DNA from 2 places in the Bradyrhizobium sp. WBOS08 genome. Region 2 is predicted to be linked to the other one. Evidence: predicted binding sites of a transcription regulator. Region 2 holds the regulator's gene; the other holds the start of a gene.
What was found. Region 2 encodes PhoB, which activates phosphate uptake and scavenging genes when phosphate is short. Its sites were predicted from a motif close to TGTCATNNANCTGTCAT; they were not measured.

Region 1 (4,057 bases), 1.6 Mb from region 2:
CGTGCCGTCCCGGCCCGGCAGCAAGGCCCCCACCGCCTGGATATTATCAACAAAAGCCCTCGCCGAGGCTTCCCAGGTGTAATTGGCGGCGAATTCGACACAGTCCTGCCGGGAGATGTCGAGCGCCGCAAAGCAGGCGTTGCGCAGGTCGTGATCGAGGGCGCCGACCGGGGCGGCGCCGATCACGTCGCGGGGGCCCTTCACCGGAAAGGCCGCGACCGGCAGCCCGCTCGCCAGCGCCTCCAATAGCACCAGGCCGAACGTATCGGTCTTGCTCGGGAACACGAACACGTCGGCCGCCGCATAGATGTCTGCCAAGGCCTCGCCGTGCTTCTCGCCGAGGAAGATCGCATCGGGATAGGCCTCTTCCAGCGCGGCGCGCGCCGGGCCGTCGCCCACGATCACCTTTGTGCCGGGCAGATCGAGATCGAGGAACGCTTCGAGATTCTTCTCCACCGCGACGCGGCCGACCGACAGGAACACCGGTGCCGGCAGGCAGAGGTCGATGGCGCGCGGGTGGAACACGTTTGTGTCGACGCCGCGCGGCCACAACAGGACTTTGTCGAAACCGCGCTCGGCCAGTTCGCAGGCGAGCGCAGGCGTTGCCGCCATCACGGCACGACTGGGAGCATGGAAGCGGCGCAGCGCCCGCCAGATCAGGGAGCCCGGAACCGGCACGCGGGCGCGGACATATTCTGGAAAGCGCGTGTGGAAGCTGGTCGTGAACGGCAGCCGGCGCTGGCGGCAATAGCGGCGGACCATCAGGCCGATCGGCCCTTCGGTCGCGATGTGGATGCTGTCCGGGCGCGCCTCCTCGATCAGCCTGGCAATCCGAGCCGGGCGCGGCATCGCCAGCCGTACGTCGCGATAGCTCGGCATCGCGAAGGTGCGGAACGATTGCGGCGTCAGGAACGTGAACGCAACCCCGGAACCCTCGACGTCAAGCCCTTCGGCCGCGTCCGCGAGCTTGGTCAGCGTCCGAACCACACCGTTGACTTGCGGGTGCCAGGCGTCGGTCGCGACCAGGATGCGCATCGGGCGGCCTCCGTTATGCGGCTCTGGCTGCAACCTGCGGCACGGCCACCGGCTTCTGCAGATGATCCGCCCAGGTGATGATCTCGAAACGGCCGTCGTCGTGCTCGACGAGCGCGGTGTAGCTCTCGACCCAGTCGCCGCAATTCATGTAGCGAATGTCGCCCTCGTCGCGGATCACGGCATAGTGGATGTGGCCGCAGATCACCCCGTCAGCGTCGTGACGCCGCGCCTCGGCGGCGAGCGCCTGCTCGAACGCGCCGATATAATTGACCGCGTTCTTGACCTTCTGCTTGGCCCATTGCGACAGCGACCAATAGGGCACCTTGAACAAGCGGCGGAAGAAGTTGACGAGGCGATTCATCTGGATCGCGAAATCGTAGGCCTTGTCGCCGAGATGGGCGAGCCAGCGCGCGTTCTGCACCACGAGATCGAAGATGTCGCCGTGGATGACGAGATAGCGCTTGCCGTCGGCGCCGGTGTGAACGGTGTTCTCGACCACGTCGATGCCGCCGAAATGCGTGCCGTAGTAGTTGCGCAGGAACTCGTCGTGATTGCCGGGGATGTAGATGACCTTGGCACCCTTGCGCGCCTTGCGCAAAAGCTTCTGGACCAGATCATTGTGCGATTGCGGCCAATGCCAGCTCGATTTCAGCGCCCAGCCGTCGACGATGTCGCCGACCAGATAGATCGTGTCGGCATCGTGGTAGCGCAGGAAGTCGAGCAGAAGATCGGCTTGAGAACCGCGGGCTCCGAGATGAACGTCGGAGATGAACAACGTGCGAAAGCGCCGCTCGGGGCCCTCGTCACTCACATCGTAACTTCCCATGCGCCAGCCTGTAACAATGTCCCGTGACAGGGGGATGACCGGTTGAACCCTTGAGGCACCTCTAGATACGAATCACGCCTAGCCTCGCCCTCCCTGCGAATATCAGTCGCATGCGACAATCAGGCGACGGCGCCGCAGAAGGTGATCGTCATGAGGTGATCGTCCTGCCCGGGCTTGTCCCGCCTGCGCGGCCGTAGCCGCTTCGGCGCGGCGAAGGCCCGGGCATCCACGTTCTTCGTGCTGCGTGGCAAGGCGTGGATGGCCGGGGACAGGCCCGCCCATGACGATGTGGGGGCTAGCGTGTCCCCAAAGTGCGCGCGGCGGCGCTCCCGCGCGCCCGCGTCAGTAGAACTTGTGAAAATGATGGATCGGGCCGTGCCCGTGTCCGACGCTGAAGCGGTCGGCGGCGGCGATCGCCGCGCTGATCCAGGTCTTGGCGTTGCGCACGGCGCTTGCCAGATCCTCGCCCTTGGCGAGCCCGGCCGCGACCGCCGAGGACAGCGAGCAGCCGGTGCCATGGGTGTTGCGGGTCGCCACGCGCGGCGCTGCCAGCGCGAGCGTTCCCTCGCCGCTGACGAGATAGTCGGTGCTCTCGGCGCCCTCGCCGTGCCCGCCCTTAATCAGAACCGCACGGCAGCCGAGCGCCAGCAGGCGCCGCCCCTGGCTTTCGATCTCGGCTTCGCTTGCCGCGACCGGCTCGTCGAGCAGCGCCGCGGCCTCCGGCAGATTGGGCGTGATCACCGACGCCAGCGGTATCAGTTTTGTGCGCAGCGCATTGACGGCCTCCGCGGCGAGCAGGCGATCCCCCGACGTCGCCACCATCACGGGATCGAGCACGACATGCCCCGGCGACCAGCGCAACAATGCGGCCGCGATCGCCTCGATGCTGGTGACCTGGGCCACCATGCCGATCTTCACCGCGCCGACGTCGAGATCGGAGAACACCGCATCGATCTGCTCGGTGACGAACGATGCCGGCACGGCGTGGATGCCGGTGACGCCGCGCGTGTTCTGAGCCGTCAGTGCCGTAATGGCGGAAGCGCCATAGACGCCGAGCGCGGCAAACGTCTTCAGGTCGGCCTGGATGCCGGCGCCGCCGCTGGAATCGGAGCCGGCGATGGTGAGTGCGACCGGAGTCGTCATCGCCGGGCACCTTTGCTGGATACGGACACCGCCATGGCCTGTCCTAGCGCGACCGCAGAATAGCGGCAAGGCCTTGGGCCGGCCGCCGGCTGCTAGCAAGCCCGCTTGCTAAATCGTGCCGGGTTTGGCCTATTAGCCGGAACAATACGCTTTCGGAGTGCCCGCGATGGTTCCTTTTTTCGTCCAGATCAAATGTAAGCTCGGCCAGTCCTACACGGTGGCCAATGCGCTTGCCGAAGCCGAGATCGCCTCCGAGATCTACTCCACGGCCGGCCAATACGACCTGCTCGTGAAGTTCTACGTCGACAAGGACACCGACATCGGCCATTTCGTCAACGAGAAGGTGCAGGTGCTGCCGGGCATCCAGGACACCCTCACCATCATCACGTTCAAGGCGTTTGGTACGAGCTAGCCCCCCGCTTCCTTGCGCTTCGGTCGCGGCGGACCGTCCACCGGCGGCAGCGATTTGAGATACTCCGCCATCGCCGCAATATCCTCGTCGGGCAGTTGCGAGGTGTTCTTGATCACGCGCGTCATCGCGCCGCCGACGCTGTCGCCGTCGGGCAATTCGCCGTTCTTGAGGAAATAAGCGATATCCTTCACGCTCCACTCGCCGAGGCGCTTCTGGGTGATGTTGGGCACCCAGCCCTCGCCTTCGGGATTGGGCCCGCCAGCGAAACGCTGGCTCGAGATGATGCCGCCCAGCGCGTTGCGCGGGCTGTGGCATTCGGCGCAATGGCCAAAGCTGTTGACGAGATAGGCGCCGCGATTGAGTTGCGGTGACTTGCTGCTGTCGGCGGTGAATGGCTTGTCATCCAGAAACAGGAACTTCCAGATGCCGACATTGCGCCTGACGTCGAAGGGAAACTGCATGTCGTGGTCGCGCACCTTGCCGGTCACGGGCGGCAGCGTCTTCAAGTAGGCGAAGAGATCGAGCACGTCCTCACGCCTGGCGTGCTGATAGGACGTGTAGGGGAAGGCGGGAAAATAATGCTGCCCGCCCGGCGACACGCCGTGCATCACCGCGTTGACGAAGTCGGTGTCCGTCCATCT
Region 2 (4,057 bases):
GCAGTTCTGATCCCAAGAGTCCTCATGTACCGGCGTAAACGTTCGGGCGTCAGTTGCGCGCCCGGCGAGCCCTAAGGGATTCGAGCGGCACGGGTTTTTCGAGGCTTAGGCATTCGCCGCACGGACCGCCAGGATGGCAGCCGCGCGGCGAGGGAAAGGGTGCAATGACGGTTTTGACCTGGTCCGACGATCGCGTCGAGCAGCTGAAGAAGCTCTGGGAGGCCGGATTGTCGGCCAGCCAGATCGCAGCAGAGCTCGGCAATGTGACCCGCAATGCCGTGATCGGCAAAGTGCACAGGCTCGGTCTGTCCGGCCGCGCCAAGAGCCCTTCGTCGGCCGCGCCCCGGCCGCGCAAGGCGCGTCCCGCCCAGCACATGATGCGGGTGACCCGCCCCATCGCGCGCGGCAACACCGCGCTGGCGCAGGCCTTCGAGGTCGAGGTCGAGGCCGAACCCGTCACCTACGACAACGTGGTGCCGATGAGCCAGCGGCTGTCGCTGCTCGAATTGAACGAGGCGACCTGCCACTGGCCGGTCGGCGATCCCTCCAGCCCGGATTTCTTCTTCTGCGGCGGCAAGGCCCTGTCCGGCCTGCCCTATTGCGCCCAGCACTCGCGCGTGGCGTATCAGCCGGCGGCGGATCGGCGCCGCGCGGCACCGAAGCCCACGCGCTGAGCTGCGCGGAATTAGCTGATCAAGACCGCAGCCGTCACACGACGGCGCCTCAACCAACTCGGTGTCATCCCCGCGAACGCGGGGATCCATAACCACAGGACGCAATCGTTGCGCGAGATGGTCACCCCGAGTCTTCGCGAAATCACGTCCTGTGGTTATGGATCCCGGGCTCGCGCTGCGCGCGCCCCGGGATTACGGCTGAGCTCGCCAAACCAGCTCTCGCTGGAGCCTTACGTCTGCTCCGCCTTCGCGAAGCGATCATCCAGGGCGTAGCCGGCGCCGCGGACGGTGCGGATCGGGTCCTGCTCGCGGCCGAGATTGAGCAGTTTGCGCAGGCGGCCGATATGAACGTCGACGGTGCGCTCGTCGATGTAGATGTCGCGGCCCCAGACGCTGTCGAGCAGCTGCTCGCGCGAGAACACCCGGCCGGGATGCTCCAGGAAGAACTCCAGCAGGCGATATTCGGTCGGGCCGAGATCGATCGGGCGACCGGAGCGCGCGACGCGGCGCTTGTCGCGATCGAGCTCGATGTCGCCATAGGCCAGCACGGTCGCGAGCCGCTCGGGGCTGGCGCGCCTGAGCAGGCCCTTCACGCGCGCCAAGAGCTCCGGCACCGAGAACGGCTTGACGATGTAGTCGTCGGCGCCGGTCGCAAGGCCGCGCACCCTCTCGCTCTCCTCGCCGCGCGCGGTGAGCATGATGATCGGCAGCTGCTTGGTCTCGGGCCGGGTGCGCAGGCGCCGGCACAGCTCGATGCCGGAGAGGCCCGGCAGCATCCAGTCGAGCACGATCAGATCGGGAATGTGTTCCTTGAGGCGGGTGTCGGCGTCGTCGCCGCGCATCACCGTCTCGACGTCATAGCCGTCGCCTTCGAGGTTGTAACGCAGAAGCTCGGTGAGAGCTTCCTCGTCCTCAACCACCATAATGCGTGCGCCCATGGTGTCGTCGCTCCTTGAGGTCTTCAGGTATTCGGGATCGTCGTGGCGAAATTGGTCATGTCGCCCTTCGGCCGCTTGTCGGTGATCGCCTGGCCCTCGATCATGTAGAACACGGTCTCGGCGATGTTGGTGGCGTGGTCGCCGATGCGCTCGATGTTCTTGGCGCAGAACATCAGATGGATGCAGAACGAGATGTTGCGCGGATCCTCCATCATGTAGGTCAGGAGCTCGCGGAACAGCGAGGTGCAGATCGCGTCGACCTCCTCGTCGCCCTTCCACACCGCCATCGCCGCCGGCAGATCGTGCGCGGCATAGGCATCGAGCACGCTCTTGACCTGCTGCTGCACCAGGTCGGTCATGTGCTCCAGGCCGCGGAACAGCTTGAGCGGATGGAAGTCGGTCTCCAGCGCGGCGACGCGCTTGCCCATGTTCTTGGCGAGGTCGCCGATGCGCTCGAGGTCGGTCGCGACGCGCATGGCGCCGACGATCTCGCGCAGGTCCACCGCCATCGGCTGGCGGCGGGCGATGGTGAGCACGGCGCGCTCCTCGATGCGCTTTTGCAGCGCGTCGAGATCGGCGTCGATGGCGACGACGCGCTGGCCGAGCGCGACGTCGCGGCGAATCAGCGCGTCGACGGAATCGACGATCATGCGCTCGGCAATGCCGCCCATCTCTGCGACCAGGCGCGTGAGCTCCTGGAGGTCGGTGTCGAAGGCCTTTGCGGTATGTTCGGTACCCATGTCGCGTCTCCTCAGCCGAACCGGCCGGTGATGTAGTCCTGCGTCCGCCGGTCGGTCGGCGACGTGAAGATCTTGCTGGTGTCGTCGAACTCGATCAGCTCGCCGAGATACATGAAGGCGGTCTTGTCGGAGACGCGCGCCGCCTGCTGCATGTTGTGGGTGACGATCGCGATCGTGTAGTTCTCGGACAATTCCTGGATCAGCTCCTCGACCTTGGCGGTCGAGATCGGGTCGAGCGCCGAGCAGGGCTCGTCGAACAGGATCACCTCGGGCCGCACCGCGACGGTGCGGGCGATGCAGAGGCGCTGCTGCTGGCCGCCGGAGAGCGACAGGCCGGAGGCGTTGAGCTTGTCCTTGACCTCGTTCCACAGCGCGCCGCCGCGCAGCGCCTTCTCGACCCGATCGTCCATCTCGGACTTGGAGATCTTCTCGTAGAGGCGGATGCCGAAGGCGATGTTCTCGTAGATCGTCATCGGGAACGGGGTCGGCTTCTGGAACACCATGCCGACCCGGGCGCGCAGCAGGTTGAGGTCGAGCTTGGGGTCGAGGATGTTGGTGTGGTCGAGCAGCAGCTGGCCGGTGGCGCGCTGGCCCGGATAGAGGTCGTACATCCGGTTGAAGATGCGCAGCAGGGTCGACTTGCCGCAGCCGGACGGGCCGATGAAGGCCGTGACGCGGTTGGTGCCGAGCGCCAGATTGATGTTCTTCAGCGCGTGGTGCTCACCGTAGTAGAAGTTGAGGTTGCGCGCGGTGACCTTGGCAGGCGCCTCGGGCAGCGGCTGCGAGCCGGGGTGAACGGTCGGCGCGCTGACGGAAACAGACATTTCACTCATTTTGCAGTCCTCTCGGCACCAAGGATGCGGGCGCCAATGTTCAGGGCAAGCACGGTCAGGGTGATCAGCAGCGCGCCGCTCCAGGCGAGCTGCTTCCAATAGGCGTAGGGGCTCTGCACGAAGTTGTTGATGGTGACCGGCAGGTTCGCCATCGTCTTGTCGAGGCCGAGGCTGAAGAACTGGTTGGACAGCGCGGTGAACAGCAGCGGCGCGGTCTCGCCGGCGACGCGCGCCGTGGCGAGCAGCACGCCGGTGATGAGGCCCGAGCGCGCGGCGCGATAGGCGATCCGCTTGATCACCAGCGAGCGCGGCAGACCCAGCGCGCTGGCGGCTTCGCGCAGCGGGTTCGGCACCAGCAGCAGCATGTCCTCCGTCGTGCGCACCACGACCGGGATCACGATCACGGCGAGCGCCAGCGCGCCGGCGATCGCCGAGAAGCCCCGCATCGGCACCACCACCGCGCCGTAGATGAACAGGCCGATGATGATCGAGGGCGCCGAGAGCAGGATGTCGTTGATGAAGCGGATCACCGAGGTCAGCCTGTCGTTGCGGCCGTACTCGGCGAGATAGGTGCCGGCGAACAGGCCGAGCGGCGCGCCGATGCCGACGCCGATCACGGTCATGATGACCGAGCCGACGATGGCGTTGCGCAGCCCGCCCTCGGTCGAGCCCGGCGGCGGCGTGTCCGCGGTGAAGATCTGCACGTTGAGGCCGCTGAGGCCGTTGTAGAGCAGCGTGACCAGGATCAGCGCGAGCCAGGTGACGCCGAAGGCGGCGGCGGCGATGCAGAGGCCGCGGATGACGACGTCCCAGCGGCGGCGGCGTGCATAGATCGGGTTCATGGCTTCACTTTCCGGCCTTGGTTTCCAGGC

Region 1: a site for PhoB is predicted at 1,885-1,901, ahead of DCM80_RS06895 (UDP-2,3-diacylglucosamine diphosphatase). Genes of this name have one in related genera too.

What each region holds. Positions count from the first base shown of each region.
Region 1 is NZ_CP028988.1:1,411,000-1,415,056, forward strand. It holds gene DCM80_RS06890 (glycosyltransferase family 1 protein) at 1-1,035, opposite strand, end outside; gene DCM80_RS06895 (UDP-2,3-diacylglucosamine diphosphatase) at 1,049-1,861, opposite strand; gene thiD (bifunctional hydroxymethylpyrimidine kinase/phosphomethylpyrimidine kinase) at 2,204-3,004, opposite strand; gene DCM80_RS06905 (Lrp/AsnC family transcriptional regulator) at 3,171-3,416, shown strand; gene DCM80_RS06910 (cytochrome c) at 3,413-4,057, opposite strand, start outside.
Region 2 is NZ_CP028988.1:3,048,513-3,052,569, reverse strand. It holds gene DCM80_RS14520 (GcrA family cell cycle regulator) at 165-674, shown strand; gene phoB (phosphate regulon transcriptional regulator PhoB) at 905-1,612, opposite strand; gene phoU (phosphate signaling complex protein PhoU) at 1,636-2,352, opposite strand; gene pstB (phosphate ABC transporter ATP-binding protein PstB) at 2,364-3,185, opposite strand; gene pstA (phosphate ABC transporter permease PstA) at 3,182-4,027, opposite strand; gene pstC (phosphate ABC transporter permease subunit PstC) at 4,032-4,057, opposite strand, start outside.